Regions from separate parts of the Pseudonocardia xinjiangensis genome, predicted to be linked through region 2. Evidence: riboswitches for the same ligand, from Rfam matches in the RefSeq annotation. Region 2 holds a riboswitch; the other holds the start of a gene.
The links. A riboswitch is a leader RNA that binds a small molecule or an ion and turns the genes downstream of it on or off. The one in region 2 is predicted to bind ZMP and ZTP.
Positions count from the first base shown of each region.

Region 1: another riboswitch for ZMP and ZTP. It lies ahead of ACQPZA_RS12175 (phosphoribosylaminoimidazolecarboxamide formyltransferase); the one in region 2 lies ahead of ACQPZA_RS34130 (bifunctional 5,10-methylenetetrahydrofolate dehydrogenase/5,10-methenyltetrahydrofolate cyclohydrolase).

Region 1 is NZ_CP192009.1:2,553,615-2,562,832, reverse strand. Features, by position in the region: gene ACQPZA_RS12185 (acyl-CoA dehydrogenase family protein) at 1-173, opposite strand, end outside; gene ACQPZA_RS12180 (acyl-CoA dehydrogenase family protein) at 166-1,347, opposite strand; gene ACQPZA_RS12175 (phosphoribosylaminoimidazolecarboxamide formyltransferase) at 1,497-2,654, opposite strand; ZMP/ZTP riboswitch at 2,689-2,773, opposite strand; gene ACQPZA_RS12170 (aminoglycoside phosphotransferase family protein) at 2,920-3,888, shown strand; gene ACQPZA_RS12165 (rhamnulokinase) at 4,049-5,500, opposite strand; gene ACQPZA_RS12160 (arabinose isomerase) at 5,494-6,948, opposite strand; gene ACQPZA_RS12155 (bifunctional aldolase/short-chain dehydrogenase) at 6,975-9,011, opposite strand; gene rhaI (L-rhamnose isomerase) at 9,100-9,218, opposite strand, start outside.
Region 2 is NZ_CP192009.1:7,219,776-7,228,993, forward strand. Features, by position in the region: gene ACQPZA_RS34090 (DUF6886 family protein) at 1-241, shown strand, start outside; gene ACQPZA_RS34095 (nucleotidyltransferase family protein) at 264-845, shown strand; gene ACQPZA_RS34100 (TetR/AcrR family transcriptional regulator) at 910-1,506, opposite strand; gene ACQPZA_RS34105 (FAD-dependent oxidoreductase) at 1,572-2,783, shown strand; gene ACQPZA_RS34110 (helix-turn-helix transcriptional regulator) at 2,862-3,311, shown strand; gene ACQPZA_RS34115 (VOC family protein) at 3,317-3,727, shown strand; gene ACQPZA_RS34120 (hypothetical protein) at 3,733-3,957, shown strand; gene ACQPZA_RS34125 (ATP-binding cassette domain-containing protein) at 4,005-6,395, shown strand; gene ACQPZA_RS34130 (bifunctional 5,10-methylenetetrahydrofolate dehydrogenase/5,10-methenyltetrahydrofolate cyclohydrolase) at 6,380-7,267, opposite strand; ZMP/ZTP riboswitch at 7,283-7,365, opposite strand; gene ACQPZA_RS34135 (dihydrofolate reductase family protein) at 7,502-8,041, shown strand; gene ACQPZA_RS34140 (4-coumarate--CoA ligase family protein) at 8,101-9,218, opposite strand, start outside.

The DNA of each region.
Region 1 (9,218 bases), 3.2 Mb from region 2:
ACCCCGAGCTCGCCGCCGAGCCGCGCCCAGAGCGCCGGGTCGTGGCCGGTGCCGGACTCCGCCAGCCGCCGCACCGTGTCCTCTCCGAGGCGCTCGGCGCAGAACCGGCGGACGGCCCGCCGGAGGTCCTGCTGCTCCGGGGTGAGGACGAACTCGGCAACCGCGTCAGCCACGCGGCACCTCCTTCCACGGCTTGCCGGCATCGGCTCGCAGGTCGCCGGGCAGGCCGAGGATCCGCTCGCCCAGGATGTTGCGCAGCACCTCGGAGGTGCCGCCTTCGATGGTGTTCGCCCGCGAGCGCAGGAAGCGCTGCTGCACCGGGCCCCGGTAGTCCTCGTTCCTCTCGGCGTCACGCTGCGTGTAGTCGCCGTACAGCGTGGCCTCCGGGCCGATCAGCTCCATGCAGAACTCGTAGACGTGCTGGTTCAGCTCGGCCGACACGAGCTTGGCGATCGAGCCCTCCGGGCCGGGCGACCCGGACGTCGCGGACCGCCGGGCGCGCTCGTCGGTGAGCCGCTGGGCCTCGGCACGGGTCCACAGCGCCGCCAGCTTGTCGCGCAGCACCGGGGTATGCCGCTGCGGGTAGCGCGCCCACAGCTCGACGGCGTCGGCGATGGCCCCGGCACCGCGGACGGAGGACGACCCGCCGATGGCCGAGCGCTCGTTCATGAGCGTGGTCATCGCGACCCGCCAGCCGTTGCCGACCGCACCGAGCCGGTGGGTGTCGGGGATGCGGGCGTCGGTCAGGTAGACCTCGTTGAACTCGGCCTGCCCGGTCATCTGCCGCAGCGGGCGCGTCTCGACACCGGGAGCGTGCATGTCGAGCACGAAGTAGGTGAGGCCCTTGTGCTTGGGCTGGTCCGGGTCGGTGCGGGCGAGCAGCAGCGCGTAGCGGGCGCGGTGGGCGAAGCTCGTCCACACCTTCTGCCCGTTGACCACCCACTCGTCGCCGTCGAGCACCGCGGAGGTGGCGAGCCCGGCCAGGTCGGAGCCCGCGCCCGGCTCGCTGAACAGCTGGCACCAGATGTGCTCGCCCGTCGCCAGCGGGGGCAGCAGCTCCTGGGCCAGCTCGCGGGACCCGTGTTCGAGCACCGTGGCCGCGGCCATGCCGTGGCCGATCGGGTTGAGGAAGAACGGGTTGGGCCCCCCGGCACCCTGCAGGATCGCGTTCGCCCGTGCCTGCAGGCCCCGCGATACGCCGAGCCCGCCCAACCCCTCGGGGAAGTGCACCCAGGTGAGCCCGGCCGCGAACCAGGTGGCGAGGAACTCCCGCGTGGGCACACTGCGCGGGTCGTGCTCCTCCACCACCTCGTGGGCGGCCTTCTCGACGCGCGCCCTGTCGTCCATGACACCTCCGTGCGGAGCAGCGAGACGGTCAACACTGACCGTAACGGATGCGGTAGCGCGGCACAGGCGCATCCCGGTGACCGCCGGGACGCTCCGCCGGGCCGCCCCAATCCCGGGCAACGTCTGGTGGGACCCTCTCCTGCGCGTCCTCAGTGATGGAAGAGCCGGAGCCCGGTGCGGACAAGGGCGATCCGGTGCGCGCGGCAGGCGTCCTCGACCTCGGTGGACCGGATCGATCCGCCTGGCTCGGCGATGTACTCGACGCCGTGCCGGTGGGCGTGGTCGACGTTGTCGCGGAACGGCAAGGCGCCGTCCGAGACGAACGCGACCTCCTTCATGCTGGTCAGCCACTGCCTTCGCTGGTCGTCCGTCAGCCTGGGTGCGGGTGCGGAGAGTGCACTCGCCAGTCGCACGCTCTCGTCCTGGGTGAGATCGCCCTCGATGAAGCGGACCTGCCAGTTGATCCGATCCTGGCGCCGGATGTCCGGCCGGAAGGTGAGAGCGCGAACCGCCGGGTGGCGTCGCAGCCACCAGGTTTCGGCCTTCGCGCCGGCCAGCCGGGTGCAGTCGACTCGCGACTGCTGACCCGCGCCGATCCCCAGTGTGGCCCCTCCGCGCAGGTAGCACACGGAGTTGGACTGGGTGTAGCGCAGGACGGCGAGGCCCAGAAGGAGATCCTGCGCTGCCGTCACAGGCAGTGCACCGCACACGATGCCGCCCAACAGCTCGGCGGACAGAGCCACCTCGTCACACTGCTGGGTCAGCCGCAGCCCGAACACCTCACGCTCCTCGTGCCGCAGAGGCACGAACGCCTCGTCTGCTTCCATGATCAGGAAGCGGCCGTTCTTCTTCTTGCTGAGCGTTGCGGTGGTGCCCGGCGCGTAGCCGGGGGCGATGACGCCGTCGCAGACCACTCTGGTCAGCAGCTCGGCGAGCTCGGCGTCGACCGGGCGGGAGACGGCGGCGAAATCACCGTATGCGGATTTCGGATCGGCATCGCGGGCTCGCAGGTAGGCGCTGGTGAGCGCACCGACGCCGGCAGGGTCGACGCCATAGAGCTCGGCCGTGACGTCATCGACGGGGCCGGCGACGGCCGCCCCGGCCGGCGATACGTGTTTGAAGGACGTCGCCGTCGGCCGGTTCAGGGCTCGATCGGCCTCCAGCACCAGTTGCCAGCTGTTCAGCGCGTCCAGCATGTTGATGTAGGACGGGCTGCCCTGCAGCACCCGGACCGGCCATCGGCCGGGACGCACCGGTGCGGCACGGGCCGCCTGCTGCTGCGGGTTGACTCCGTGACGCAGCTCCACGTCGTGACCTCCTGTGTCAGCCGACCGTCACTGACGCAGGCGCCCAGGCGGTCGACGCTCACGCGGGAGAACGGCCGCTCCCCGGTGGTTGCCCACCTTCGCCAGTCACGGCCGGGACGGATCTTATCCGCGCAGGAGTCCAGAGGGTCGCAGTGGCGCGTCATCCGGCGCGCGAACCGGGGGCGGCGGTGCCCCTCCCCGACCCGCGATCCGTCGTTACCCGGCCGTTCCTCCGACGGGCCGCCGTTGTGCGAGCATCGTGGGTATGACCGGTATGTCGGTTATCGACGAGACCGCCGTTGCCGCCCGCCGGGCGCGCGCCGTCGCAGCAGCCACCGCGGCGGGCCGCCACCTCGGCCTCCCCGTCACCGAGCCGCGCGTGCTCTACGACGTCTTCTCAGTGATCGTGCACCTCGCGCCGGCGCCCGTGGTGGTGCGCGTGCCCACGGTCCTGCCGCGCACGGTCACGGCCGACCCCGGCACGCAGGCCTGCCAGCAGCGCGCCGAGCTGGCGGTGGCCGGGTGGCTTGCCGACCAGGGCCATCCCGTGGTGGCGCCCAGCCCGCTGGTGCCGCGCGAGCCCGTCCGATGGGACGGGTACTCGATGACGTTCTGGCAGCTCGTGGACCAGGTCACGGCGCAGGCCGGAGCCGCGGAGCCCGACCCCCAGAGCCGGGCCGAGGCGGCCACGGAGCTGCACGCGGTGCTGCGCGACTATCCCGGCGAGCTGAGCTTCCTCGTGCCCCTCGACGCCTCCGTGCCGGACGGCATCGCGCAGCTGGAAGGGCGGCCCGACCTGCTCGACCCCGAGCTCGTGGGGCGCGCCCGCCACGAGTGGGCACTGCTCGAGCCGCTCGTGACCACCTCGGAGGCGTTCGCGGCCGCGTTCCCGGGGCTCGACGTGCAGCCGATCCACGGGGACGCGCCTGCCTACAACATGATCAGCACCCCGGACGGCGAGCTCTGCTCCGACTTCGAGCACACCACTCTGGGACCGGTCGAGTGGGACCTCAGCTTCACCGGCCCCGACGAGCGGGCGGCCTACGACGCCGCCGCGGAACGGCTGGGGCTGCGCCCCCTCGACGGGCGGCTGATGCGGGTGATGGAGCGCGCGCGGATGCTCCAGTTCGTGGCCTGCCTCCCCATGGCACACCAGCTCCCCGGCCTGCTCGACGGGCTGCGGTCCATGATCGAACTCTGGCGCACGACCCCGGCCCTCGCGGAGATCCTCTGACCTGTACCACCGGGTCGGGACAACGGGGCAGTCAATTCCGACCGGGCCCGTTGCGATGCTCCTCCAGCCCTGCCGCCGCCGCGTTCCACCACGCACGACCAGCCCTCGGTCCGACAGGTGAGGACGAAAGGGCCGGTCGCACGATCCGGGTTGGGGAGGGTTACCCGCTCACCCGGCGTTCGGCGGCCGCCCACGCGGCCTCATCGGCGCGGGGCTCGTAGGTCACGAGCTCCTGCGTCCGCACGAGCAGTGCGCGCAGCTGCGCGAGGCCGCCCTCCACGGCGCCGAGCGCGCGGGCCTGGACCAGCACGTTCCCCAGCGCCGTGGCCTCCACCGGCCCGGCGACGACGGGGAGACCGCACGCGTCGGCGGTGAGCCGGCAGAGCAGAGCGTTGCGCGCGCCCCCGCCCACGACGTGCACGACGTCGACCGCCCGGCCCGAGAGCTCCTGCGCGTCGCGCACCGCCCGCCGGTGCGCGAGCGCGAGGCTGTCGAGGATGCAGCGCACGGTGGCCGCCCGGCCCTGCGGTGGGGTCTCGCCACGCCGTTCGCAGGCCTCCGCGATGCGCGCCGGCATGTCCCCCGGCGGCAGGAAGGCGGGGTCGTCGGCGTCGACCAGCGCCGCGAACGGCGGGACCTGCGCCGCCTCGGCGAGCAGCGCGGCCAGGTCGGCGCCCGGCCAGGCCCGCAGGCACTCCTGCAGCAGCCACAGGCCCATGACGTTGCGCAGGTAGCGCACCGAGCCGTCGACGCCCAGCTCGTTGGAGAAGTTCGCCGCGCGCCCGGCCTCCGACAGCACCGGGGCGTCGAGCTCGACGCCGACCAGTGACCAGGTGCCGCACGAGACGTAGGCGAAGCGCTCCCCTGTGGCCGGCACCCCCACCACCGCGGACGCCGTGTCGTGCGACCCGACCGCGATCAGCGGCACCGGCCCGGCCAGCCCGGTCTCGGCGAGCACGTGCGGCGCCAGCTCCCCGACCCGCTCCCCCGGCTCGATCAGGGGTGCGAACAGCCCGGCGTCGATCCCGGTCCGGGCCATCAGGTCCGACGCCCAGGTCCGAGCCTTGACGTCGAGCAGGCCGGTGGTGGAGGCGTTGGTGAGCTCGGCGCGGCGGACCCCGGTGAGCCAGTACCCGAGCAGGTCCGGCATCAGGAGCAGGTCGCGGGCCGCCGCGAGCTGTGGTGAGCCGGCCGCCGCGACGAGCTGGTAGATCGTGGTGAACGGCAGCTCCTGCACGCCGTTGGTGGCGTACAGCTCGGCGGCGGGGACCGTGGCGTGCACCCGGCCCGCCACGCCGTCGGTGCGCGCGTCCCGGTAGTGCACCGGGTTGCCCAGCAACGAGCCGGTGGCGTCGAGCAGGCCGTAGTCGATGGCCCAGGAGTCGATGCCCACCGCGTCCAGCGGCGCCTGCGCACCGGCGGCGCGCAGGCCGTCCAGGATGCCCCGGTAGAGCGCCAGCACGTCCCAGTGCAGGGTGTCGCCGAGGCGGAGGGAGCCGTTCGGGAACCGGGCCGCCTCGGTGAGCTCGAGCCGGTCGGGACCGACCTCGGCCGCCATCACCCGGCCGCTCGACGCCCCGAGGTCGACCGCGGCCACGCGCGCGTTCACCAGAGCCGCACCTCGACGAACTCCAGGCCTACCAGGTCCGCCACGGCGGCGAGGTCGGGCACCCGGTGCCCCGTGCCGAGAGCCCAGTGGTGGTCGACGCCCGAGGCGCTCCAGACGTCGGTCCACTCTCCCGGGTCGCCCCCGAAATCGACCCGGGAGGTGGTGTTCCCGATCTGGAGCAGCGGGCCGGCCACCACCTCTCCCTCCGCTGCCACCAGTACATAGCGCCCGTCCCGGCGCTGGCCGAGCCCGCACAGGGTGACCGGCCCGTGGCGGACGTCGAACTCGACGGAGACCCCCCGCCCTCGCTTGCCGTGGTACACCCCGAGCCCACGCAGCAACGGCCGCCGCGCGCTGATCGCCAGGTGCGCCGGGCCGTCGTGGCCCATCTCCACCACACCGTCGACGAAGTCCAGCGCCTGCAGCTCGGTGAACGAGCCGCCCGCACCGAGGCGGTCCATCACGAGCATGGCGATCGAGTTGCGCAGCTCGTACTCCCCCGCCGTCGGCACGCCGCGGGCGGTGAGCAGCGAGGCACCGAGGATCAGACCGGCGCCGAGCGTCTCGTGCTGCTCCCCGTTCAGGCCCCGGTGGTAGTAGGCGAGCGAGTCGAGCGCGAAGTCCTCGACGAGCCGGTCGAGGCCGACGGAGACCCGCGCGCCCCACTCCAGGTCGGCGGCCTCGACGGAGGCGTCGACGTCGAACACCTCGCGGGCCAGCGCGACCCGGTCCTGGGCCTGCCCGTCGGTGACCTCCTCGACGCGCACCCGCAGGTCGTCGAGCTCCAGCACCTCGACGTGACCGCCGAGCTGCGCCGACACCGACGTGAGGTCCGTGGCGACGTCGAGCATGCCCGGGTAGAGGTGGCCCATGAGCCCGTGCCGCCCGTGGCGCAGCACCCCGCGCACCCCGGCCGCCGTGACCCAGCGGGCGATCCGTGCCCACGCGCGCTCGTCCTCCAGGTGGCCCGACACCGACCGGAAGTCGACGCCCGCGCGGTCGAACGCGTTGGCCATCTCCGGCAGCGGGCAGGCCCCGCAGTAGGCCAGCCAGGCTCCGGTGTCGAAGGTGGCGTGGTCCATCCGTGCCGTGGGCTGCAGGTTGATCAGCAGCACCGGCGCCCCGCTGCGCTGCGCGACCGGCACCAGCATGGAGGCCGTCATGTAGGTGGTCAGGAAGCCGACGATGAGATCGCAGCCGGCGACCCGCAGCTTCTCCGCGGCCACCGCGCCCTCCTGCGCGTCGGAGATGAAGCCGACGTCGACCACGTCCACCTCGTCGCCGAGCCCCCGCAGGCGCTCCGACACGCGCTCCGCCGACCGGCGTAGCTGCGGGAGCAGGTCGGGGAACTGCGGCCAGTACGCGCCGAGCCCGCCGGCCACGAGCCCGACGGTGGTGCGGCGCGGGGTGGTCCGCACGAGCCCGGTGGGGGTCTCGAGCACCGAGGTCATGACATCTCCTCCTGGGTCGGCCTGCGTCAGCGCAGGAAGGCCGCGGCGACGCCGGCGTCGACGGGGACGTGCAGGCCGGTGGTGTGGGAGAGGTCGCCGCCGGTGAGCACGAACACCGCGGCGGCGACGTGCTCGGGCAGCACCTCCCGCTTGAGCAGCGTGCGCTGCGCGTAGAACTCGCCGAGCTTCTCCTCCGGCACGCCGTAGACCGCGGCGCGCTGCGCGCCCCAGCCGCCCGCGAAGATCCCCGACCCGCGCACGACGCCGTCCGGGTTGACGCCGTTGACCTTGATGCCGTGCTCGCCGAGCTCGGCGGCGAGCAGCCGGACCTGGTGGGCCTGGTCGGCCTTGGCCGCCCCGTACGCCACGTTGTTGGGGCCGGCGAAGACCCCGTTCTTGCTGGCGATGTAGACGACGTCGCCGCCCATGCCCTGCGCGATCATCGCGCGCGCGGCCGTGCGGGCGACGAGGAACGAGCCCTTGGCCATGACGTCGTGCTGGAGGTCCCAGTCGGCCTCGGTGGTCTCCAGCAGCGGCTTCGAGATCGACAGCCCGGCGTTGTTCACCACGAGGTCGACCCCGCCGAACGCCAGCGCGGCCGCGTCGACGGCAGCGGCCACCGCGTCGGCGGAGGTGACGTCGGCCGTGACCGGCACCGCGACGTCGGTGGTGCCGAGCTCGGCGGCCACGGTGGCCGCGGACCCGGCGTCCCGGTCGGCGACCACGACGCACGCGCCCTCTGCCGCGAGTCGGACCGCGATGGCCCGGCCGATGCCGGAACCCGCCCCCGTCACGAACGCCACCCGGCCGGCGAGCGGCTTCGGCTTCGGCCGCCGCGCGAGCTTGGCCTCTTCGAGGGCCCAGTACTCGATGCGGAACTTCTCCGCCTCCGGGATGGGCGCGTAGGTGGAGACGGCCTCGGCTCCGCGCATCACGTTGATCGCGTTGACGTAGAACTCGCCCGCCACGCGGGCGGTCTGCTTGTCGGCGCCGAAGCTGAACATGCCGACGCCGGGCACGAGCACGATCGCGGGGTCGGCACCGCGCATCGCCGGGCTGTCGGGCGTGGCGTGCCGCTCGTAGTAGGCGCGGTAGTCCTCGCGGTAGGCGGCGTGCAGCTCGCGCAGCCGCGCGATCGCCTCGTCGAGCGGTGCCGACGGCGGCAGGTCCAGCACCAGCGGCCGGACCTTCGTGCGCAGGAAGTGGTCGGGGCAGGACGTCCCGAGCGCGGCGAGAGGCTCCAGCTTCTCGCGCGCGAGGAAGTCGAGCACCGCGGCGCTGTCGGTGAAGTGGCCGACCTGGCGGCGGTCGGTGGAGGCGAGCCCGCGGACCACCGGGGCCAGCGCGGCCGCCCGCGCCCGGCGCTCGGCGTCGGGCAGCGGCGCGTACCCGGGCCGGACGGCGCCGAACGGCTCCGCGGCCCCGCGCTCGTCGATGTAGCGGGTGGCGGTGGCAATGATGTCGAGGGAGTTGGCCTCGCACTCCTCGCTGGTGGCACCCCATGCCGTGATGCCGTGCCCGCCGAGGATCACCCCGACCGCCTGCGGGTTGGCCCGCTTGACCGCGGCGATGTCGAGCCCGAGCTGGAAGCCCGGGCGCCGCCACGGCACCCACACGACCCGGTCGCCGAAGATCTCCTTCGTGAGCGCCTCGCCGTCGGCGGCGGTGGCGATCGCGATGCCGGCGTCGGGGTGCAGGTGGTCGACGTGGTCGGCGTCGACGAGGCCGTGCATCGCCGTGTCGATCGACGGCGCCGCGCCGCCCTTGCCGTGGGCGCAGTAGTCGAACGCGGCGACCATCTCGTCCTCGCGCTCGACGCCGGGGTAGACGTCGACGAGCGCGCGCAGCCGGTCCAGGCGCAGCACCGAGAGTCCCGGCTCGGTGAGGGTGCCGAGGTCTCCCCCCGAGCCCTTGACCCACATGAGGTCGACGGGCCGGCCGGTCACCGGGTCGTCGGCGGTGCCCTTGGCGGAGGTGTTGCCACCCGCGTAGTTGGTGGTGGTCGGGTCTGCGCCCAGCCGGTTGCTCCGAGCGAGGAGCGCCTGGACGGTGGGGTGAGTCATGGTCCCTTCCGGGGTCGACGGGGTTGCAGCAAAGCCACTTTCATGCAACCTGGTTGCCGCAAAGTGGCTTTGCTGCAACCAGGCAGGGCTATGCGCCCCAGCCCGCCTGCCGGCCGCCGACCCGGTCCCGCTCGATCTGCTGCTGGTAGCCGGAGCGGTGGTAGGCGGCGATCGGGTCGGGGTCGAGGCCGGACTCCTCGCGCAGCT
Region 2 (9,218 bases):
CGCCGACCGGTTCGAGCCCATCGGCACCCCGGAGCCCGCCGCTCACATCTCCAGGCACACCGTCCGGCCGCTCGGGCCGCCCGAACCCGTCGGCGACCTGCTCGCACTCCACGAGGCCGCTGGCATCCAGCTCCGGGTGCTGCCGCACCTGCACGACTTCTGGGCGGCGGTGATCACCAGCACCCTGGGCTTCAGCGGCATCCGCCTGCGGAACGCCGCGCCGCCTCCGCGGGCGGGCTGACCCCGCCCGACAGACTGCTCCCGTGGAGCAGCGCGACCGTTTCCTGGCCCTCGTCCGCCGGAACCCGGTGAACGAGGCGATCCTTCTCCGCGGGGCGGCACTCGGCGTCCCGGACTGGTGGCTGACCGCCGGGGCGGTGTTCCAGACCGTGTGGAACGTGCTGGACGGGCGGGACCCCGGAGCCGGCATCGCCGACTACGACTTCTTCTACTACGACTCCTCGGACCTGTCCTACGAGGCCGAGGACGCGGTGATCCGCCGGGCCCACGGTCTGTTCGCCGACCTGGGGGTGACGGTCGAGGTGCGCAACGAGGCACGCGTCCACCTCTGGTACGAGGCCCGGTTCGGCGTCCCGGGCGTCCGTTTCACCGGCTCGACCGACGCGATCGACCACTTCGCGTCCACGACCTGCTGCTTCGGTGTCTCGCGGACAGTCGGCGGCGAGCTGGTCGACTATGCGCCGCATGGATACGCCGACCTGTTCACGAAGCGGGTCCGCCCGAACCCACGACTGGCGCCGCGAGCGGTCTACGAGGCGAAGGCCCGGCGCTGGCAGCGGGAATGGCCCGACCTGGTGGTGGACCCCTGGCCCGACCCCCCGTGAGCGGCCGGTCCCGAGTTCGAGCCCTCGTACTACGACACGCTGTGGGACGGCCGGGAGGAGTGGATCAGCCGTCTGGAGAAGATCTTCCGAGCCCGACCCCGGGCTGGGCCCGCAGCGCGCGCTCCAGCGCCGTGCGCAACCAGGAAGCCAGCGCCGACTCGTCCTGCGTACCCCGCACCAGGGCAGTGAGGATCAGTCCGTCGAGCGTGGCAGCCAGCTCATCGGCAGACCGGTCGGGGTCCGTCGCTCCGAGGGGGCGCACCAGGTCCGCGGTCAGGCGGCGGATCGTGTCCCCGCCCCGCAGCAACTCGGCACGCAGGTGCTCATCACGCACTGCCGCAAGCGTCAGCTCGAAGCGGGCCAGGGTGCGGTACCGCTCCTCCGTCACCATCGCGACGCAGACGGAAGCGAGCACCGCCGCGAGGCTCGTGACGTCCGTCGCTCCGGACCGCACCACCGGCAGGTCGACCTGCACGTCGATCTCCAGCAGCCGCTCGACGCACCCGGCGACCAGGGCGGAGCGGCTGCGGAAGTAGTAGGAGGTACTTCCGGGCGGGATTCCGGCGGCAGCATCGACCGCCCGATGAGTGAGGCCTCGCATGCCCTGCTCCGCCAGCACATGCAGCGCCGCGTCGAGGATCTCCGTGCGTCGATCGCTCAATTTTCCTCTACCTCGTGTAGAGCATTCTGCCGTATGGTCTCTACAAGCGTAGAGGGGGGCTGCAGATGCACATCGTCGTGGTAGGAGCGGGCCTGGGCGGGCTCGCGGCGGCACTCGCCGTCCACCGGGCAGGCCATGAGGTCACGGTGCTCGAACGAGCGCCCGAGCTGCGTGAGACCGGCGCCGGAATCGGTCTCCCGCCCAACGGGGTACTGGCGCTGGACGCGCTCGGGCTCGGTGAACCCGTGCGGGCCCGCGCCGTTCCGCTCGACGGCGGTGCTGCCCTGCGTGACCGGCACGGTCGCCCCCTGATCACCACCGACCAGGTCGCGATGGCCGAGCACGTCGGCGCACCGTTCGTGGCCGTGCCCCGGCCGTGGTTGCACGGTCTGCTGGCCAAGGCGCTCCCCGCCGACGCCGTCCGCACGGGCTGCGCGGTCACCGCGGTGCGCGAGGTGGGGGCGCACGTCGAGCTCGACGGGGCGCCGGACCTGCGGGCGGACGCCGTCGTGGTCGCGGACGGTGCCGGGAGCAGGCTCCGGAGCACCTTGTTCCCGGACCATCCCGGCCTGGCCGGTTCCGGCGAGAAGGCCGCGCGCGCCATCGCCGCTGTGGCTCCGGTGAACGTGCCGATGGTGGCCGGCGAGCTGCTGGACCACCGCACCGGAGACCGGTTCGGCTGTCTTCCGATGGACGACGGGATCTACTGGTACTCGGCCTGGCGGGCGAGCGCGGAGGACGGAGCCTCGACCGCCACGGCGGACGAACGGCACCGATGGCTGCGCAGCCGGCGAACCGACTGGCACCCGAGCGTCACCGCGCTCATCGACGCGACTCCGCCCGAGGGCGTGCACGTGGTCGAGACGGCCCAACTGAGATGGCCGCTTCCTGTGCTCGCCGTCGGAAGGGTGGCTCTGCTCGGCGACGCGGCCCACGCGATGACCCCCGACCTCGGGCAGGGCGCCTGCCAGGCGTTCGAGGACGCTGTGGTCCTCGGGAACGAGCTCGCCGGAGCGGGCCCCGCAGACGTGCCCCACGCCCTGATTGCCTACTCCGCCCGCCGGCACCCTCGTACGGGCGCCCTACAGCGAGACGCCCGCAGGATGAACCGGGTACTCCGGCTCACCGGGGCCCGGGCCCGCCTGCGGGACGCGGCGTTCCGGTGCGTCCCGCAGGCTCTCGCCACGCGGGCACTGGCAGTGCAGTTCGGGTTCGACACCGAGCCCGGAGCACCCGGTCTCCCTCCGGGGTCGACCACGAAGTCGAGCGCCCCGTAGGCCAGGTCCAGCCCGGTTCCCGGCGCCCGCCGAGCGCAGACAGTGTCTCTGCGCGGCGTGACGTGGCACGATCTCGCGGTGACCAGCAGGCCACCCACGGCACAGCACCTGCGCGATCTCACTCTGCTGCGCCGCGTCCGCGACCGGATCGACCGGGAGTACGCCCAACCACTCAACGTCGAGGCGCTCGCCCGCGGTGCACACATGTCGGCCGGGCACCTCAGCCGCGAGTTCCGGCGTGCCTATGGCGAGTCGCCGTACTCCTACCTGATGACGCGGCGCATCGAGCGCGCGATGGCGCTGCTGCGCCGTGGCGACCTGAGCGTCACCGAGGTCTGCTTCGCGGTCGGCTGCCAGTCGCTGGGCACCTTCAGCACCCGCTTCACCGAGCTGGTCGGGGTGCCACCCAGCGTCTACCGGGACCAGGTCGGGCGCGCGACGGCCGGGATGCCGCCGTGCGTCGCGAAACAGGTGACCAGACCGATCAGGAATCGAGAAGCACCGGTCACCCTGCCGCACCTAGCGTGACCGCCATGGACATCAGCATCTACCAGACATTCCTCCCCCACGACGACCCGAAGGCGTCCCTGGCCTTCTACCGCGACATCCTCGGCTTCGAGGTCCGCAACGACGTCGAGTACGGGGGAATGCACTGGATCACGGTCGGCCCCGCCGATCAGCCCGGCACGTCCATCGTGCTGCACCCGCCTGCCGCCGACCCCGGCATCACCGACGACGAGCGCCGCACCATCACCGAGATGATGGCCAAGGGCACCTACGCCGGCATCAACCTGGCCACCACGGACCTCGACAGCACCTTCGAACAGCTGCAGGCGAGCGACGCCGAGGTCGTCCAGGAGCCCACCGACCAGCCGTGGGGCGTGCGCGACTGCGCCTTCCGCGACCCCGCAGGCAACATGATCCGCATCTTCGAGGTGCGGTGAACCCGATGACCCAGAACAAGCGGGCCCGCTGGACCCACCGCTGGCTGTCCATCGTCTTCACCGCAACAGTGATCATCTGTTTCGTCGCGTTGACCGGCAGTCTGCCTTCCTGGGTGTTCTACCTGCCTCTGCTCCCGCTCGCCCTGCTGATGGCCACGGGTCTGTACCTGTTCGCGCTGCCGTACGCCGCCAGGTGGCGCAACGGGCGGCGCGCCCCTCTCGAGACATGACACCGACGGACACCGCGACCGCGCCCCGAGCGACAGATGGAGCCACGATGAGCACGGCCATGAGGACGGACCCGCTGTCTCCTGCGCTGCACGTCGCCGACAGCCACGATCTGATCCGCGTGCACGGCGCGCGCGAGAACAACCTCAAGAACGTCAGTGTGGAGCTCCCGAAGCGCCGGCTGACGGTGTTCACCGGCGTGTCCGGCTCCGGGAAGAGCTCTCTGGTGTTCGCCACGATCGCCGCGGAGTCGCAGCGGATGATCAACGAGACCTACAGCGCGTTCGTGCAGGGCTTCATGCCGACGCTGGCGCGGCCCGACGTCGACGTGCTCGACGGGCTGACCACCGCGATCATCGTCGACCAGGAGCGGATGGGGGCCAACGTCCGCTCCACGGTCGGCACCGTCACCGACGCCAACGCGATGCTGCGCATCCTGTTCAGCCGCCTCGGCCGTCCGCACATCGGTTCGCCGCAGGCGTTCTCGTTCAACGTGGCCTCGATCAGCGGGGCGGGTGCCGTCACCCTGGAGCGCGGCGGGCAGAAGGTGAAGGAGCGTCGCGAGTTCAGCATCACCGGCGGCATGTGCCCGCGCTGCGAGGGCATGGGGTCGGTGTCCGACTTCGACCTGACGGCGCTCTACGACGACACCAAGTCACTCAACGAGGGCGCGCTCACGGTCCCGGGCTACAGCATGGACGGCTGGTACGGCCGCATCTACCGCGGCTGTGGCTACTTCGACCCGGACAAGCCGATCCGGAGGTTCAGCAAGCGCGAGCTCCACGACCTGCTCCACAAGGAGCCGACCAAGATCAAGGTCGAGGGGATCAACCTGACCTATGCCGGCCTGATCCCGCAGATCCAGAAGTCGTTCCTCTCCAAGGACCGGGAGGCGATGCAGCCGCACATCCGGGCGTTCGTCGACCGCGCGGTCGTCTTCGCCACGTGTCCCGAGTGCGGCGGTACCCGGCTCAGCGAGGCGGCCCGGTCGTCGAAGATCGACGGGATCAGCATCGCCGACGCCTGCGCCATGCAGATCAGCGACCTGGCCGCGTGGGTCCGCGGGGTGGACGAGCCGTCGGCGGCGCCGCTGCTGACCACGCTGCGCCGGACCCTCGACTCGTTCGTGGAGATCGGGCTGGGCTACCTGTCCCTCGACCGGCCGTCGGGCACGCTCTCGGGCGGCGAGGCACAGCGCACCAAGATGATCCGCCATCTCGGGTCGTCGCTCACCGACGTCACCTACGTCTTCGACGAGCCCACCATCGGCTTGCACCCCCACGACATCCAGCGGATGAACAACCTCCTCCTGCAGTTGCGCGACAAGGGCAACACCGTGCTGGTCGTGGAGCACAAGCCGGAAGCGATCGCGATCGCCGACCACGTCGTCGACCTCGGTCCGCGCGCCGGAACCGCGGGCGGCGAGGTGGTGTTCGAGGGCACCGTCGAGGGGCTGCGGGCCAGCGGCACGCTCACCGGACGGCACTTCGACGACCGCGCCGCACTGAAGCCGTCGGTGCGGACGCCGTCGGGTGCGCTGGAGGTGCGCGGCGCTGAGCGCCACAACCTGCAGGGCGTCGACGTCGACATCCCGCTCGGCGTGCTGGTCGTGGTGACCGGCGTGGCCGGGTCGGGCAAGAGCTCACTGATCCACGGCTCGGTGTCCGGCAGGGACGGGGTGGTGGCGATCGACCAGGGCGCGATCCGCGGGTCGCGCCGGAGCAACCCGGCGACCTACACCGGGCTGCTCGACCCGATCCGCAAGGCGTTCGCGAAGGCCAACGGGGTGAAGCCCGCGCTGTTCAGCGCCAACTCCGAGGGCGCCTGCCCCACCTGCAACGGCGCCGGCGTCATCTACACCGACCTGGCGATGATGGCCGGAGTGGCCACCACCTGCGAGGACTGCGAGGGGAAGCGGTTCGAGGCGTCGGTGCTGACCTACCACCTCGGCGGCCGGGACATCAGCGAGGTGCTCGCGATGTCGGTGACCGAGGCCGAGGAGTTCTTCGGTGCCGGGGAGGCGCGCACCCCGGCCGCGCACGCCATCCTCGGCCGGCTCTCCGCTGTCGGGCTCGGCTACCTCACCATCGGCCAGCCGCTCACCACGCTGTCCGGCGGCGAGCGCCAGCGGCTCAAGCTGGCCACCCACATGGCCGAGAAAGGCGGCGTCTACGTCCTCGACGAGCCGACCAGCGGCCTCCACCTCGCAGACGTCGAGCACCTGCTCGGGCTGCTGGACCGGCTCGTCGACGGCGGCAAGTCGGTGATCGTCATCGAGCACCACCAGGCCGTCATGGCGCACGCCGACTGGATCATCGACCTCGGCCCGGGCGCAGGCCACGACGGCGGCCGGATCGTCTTCGAGGGCACCCCCGCCGACCTCGTCGCCGACCGCTCCACCCTCACCGGCGAGCACCTCGCGGCCTACATCGGCACCTGACGGCGGAATGCGCGCTCAGCGGCAGCGATCGCGTTCTGGAAGAGCATGGCGACGGTGGTCGGGCCGACCCCTCCCACCCTCGGTGTGATGGCTCCGGCGACCGCGGCGCAGGACTCGTCGACGTCGGGCAGCAGCCGACGGCCTGCGTAGCGGACGCCGCCACCGATGACGGTGGCACCAGGCCGGACGTGCTCGGGCTGAACGATCCCCGGCACTCCGGCTGCGGCGATCAGAACGTCGGCGCGGCGGGTGTAGCGGGCCCAGTCCTCGACCCCGGTGTGCACGACGGTGACTGCGGCATCGGCCGTGGGGCGCTTCTGGGCCAGCAGCATGGCCAACGGACGGCCGAGCGTCGCACCGCGGCCGAGGATCACGACCTCCCTGCCTCGGATGGGGATCTCGTAGTGGGCCAGGAGGGCCTCGATCCCGGCCGGCGTGCACGGCGTCGGGCCGGCGATGCCCGCTGCGAGCCTGCCGAGGTTGGTCGGATGCATCCCGTCGACGTCCTTGTCGGGCGCGACGGCCATGAGAGCTGCCGCGTAGTCCAGGTGATCCGGAACCGGGTACTGGATCAGCAGGGCATGCACTGCCGGGTCGTCGTTGAGGTCGGCGATCGCGTGGTGCAGCACGTCCTCCGTGGTGTCGGCGGGCAGGTGGACGTGGGGCGAGGAGAAGCCCAGATCCGCGGCCTGCCGTTGCTTGATGCGGATGTAGCCGGCGCTGGCGGCGTCGTCCCCGACCAGGATGGTGGCCAGCGACGGGACCGTCCCGGACTCACGGAGAGCGCGCGACCGCTCTGCGACGTCGTCGAGCAGCCGTCGCGCAACGGGTGCGCCCGGCAGCATGCGTGCGGTGCTGGTGGTGGAAGCCATGGCACGTGACCTCGGCACGGGGACCCAGGCGGTCGACCCCCGGCGATGAAGCTCCCCGATGGTTGCCCATCCCCGAGCCGCCAGTCACGTCACGAGCCAGCATGCCCCAACCTCCGAGCCGAACGGAAGCCGGAGCCGGTGTACGGCCTGCGCTGGGAGCGGACGATCGGAGCGGTCCGCAGATCTTTCCGCCGACGCCGATGAGTTCGTGGCTTGCGCCGGATCATCACCGGCATGAGCGATATGGATGCCGGGCTGGGCAAGGTCGTCGTGAACAGGGCGATGTCGCTGGACGGCTTCATCGCGGGCCCCGACAACGCGATGGACTGGGTCTTCGACTACCTGAAAGAGGACTTGTTCCCCGAGGTCATGGCGGCCACCGGCGCCATGCTCATCGGCCGGGGCACCCACGAGGCCGCCAAGCGGATGTCCCCCGAGAACACCGGCTACGACGGGGGGCCGGTGTTCGTCCTGACGCACCGGCCGCCGGACGAGCCGGAAGGGGTCACATTTCTCACCTGCGACCTCGCGGAGGCCGTCGCCACGGCGCGCGACGCCGCGGGCGGGAAGAACCTGGAGATCCTCGGCGCCGCCATGGCCAGTCAGTGCCTGCAGCGCGGGCTCGTCGACGAGGTCCTGGTGTATGTCCTGCCGGTCCTGCTCGGCGACGGCGTGCGCTTCTCGACCTCCGGCCTTGGCAGGATCGACCTGGAACCGTTCAGCAACACGCAGTCAGGTCCCGTGACGATGCTCCGCTTCCGCGTGCGGAAGTAGACGACGAGTGCCCCGGCGGCCCGGGGGTGCCGGGGCACTCGCGCTTCCGTACCGACGGCTCAGCTCGTCGCCGCCTCCCGCGCACGGAGGTCCTTGCGCAGGATCTTGCCCGACGCCGACTTCGGGATCTCGTCGATGAACTCCACCACCCGCACCTTCTTGTGCGGCGCGATCCGCTCCGCGACGAAGGTCATGACGTCCTCGGCGGTGAGGTCCGCGCCCGAGGCCTGTCGGACCACGAAAGCCTTCGGCACCTCCTCACCCTCGGCGTCCTTCACCCCGATGACCGCGGCGTCGGCGATCTTGTCGTGGGTGAGGAGCAGCGCCTCCAGCTCGGCGGGCGGCACCTGGTAGCCCTTGTACTTGATCAGCTCCTTGACGCGGTCGACGATCGAGAACACGCCGTCCTCGGTCACGGTGGCGACGTCGCCGGTGTGCAGGTAGCCCTCGTCGTCCAGGGTGATCGCGGTGGCCTCCGGGTTGTTGAGGTAGCCGCTCATCACGTTGGGTCCCCTGACCCACAGCTCGCCGCGCTCGCCTGCGCCGACCTCCTGGCCGGTCTCCGGGTCGACGAGCTTGCTCTCGATGTTCGGGAGGGCGAACCCGGAGCTGTTGAGGTCGAGGTCGGGACGGTCGTCCGGCATGGCGTGGCTCACCGGGGACAGCTCGGTCATCCCGTAGCCCTGCAAAACGGTGCAGCCCAGGCGCGCGGCGACGGCGCGGCCGAGCTCGGCGTCGAGCGGGGCCGCTCCGGAGAAGATCACGTCGATGCAGGACAGATCGTACTGGTCGACGATCGGGTGCTTGGCGAGCGCGACAGCCACCGGCGGCGCGATGTAGATGCGGTTGATCCGGTACTCCGAGATGACCCGAAGGAATTCCTGCAGATCGAATTTGGGCATTGTGATCACCGTGCACTGCCGGTGCAGACCCTGGTTCATCATCACGGTCATCCCGTAGATGTGGAAGAACGGGAGCACTGCAAGGATCGTGGTGTCCGGGGTGACGTTCGACGGCTTCGCGATCTGCAGGAGGTTCGCCACCAGGTTGCGATGGGTCAGGATCACACCCTTGGCGCGGCCGGTGGTGCCCGAGGAGTACGGCAGAACCGCGGTGTCCCCTGCACCCACCGTCTGCGCGGGGGGCTCGGCCTCGGTGCCCAGCAGGTCGCGCAGCG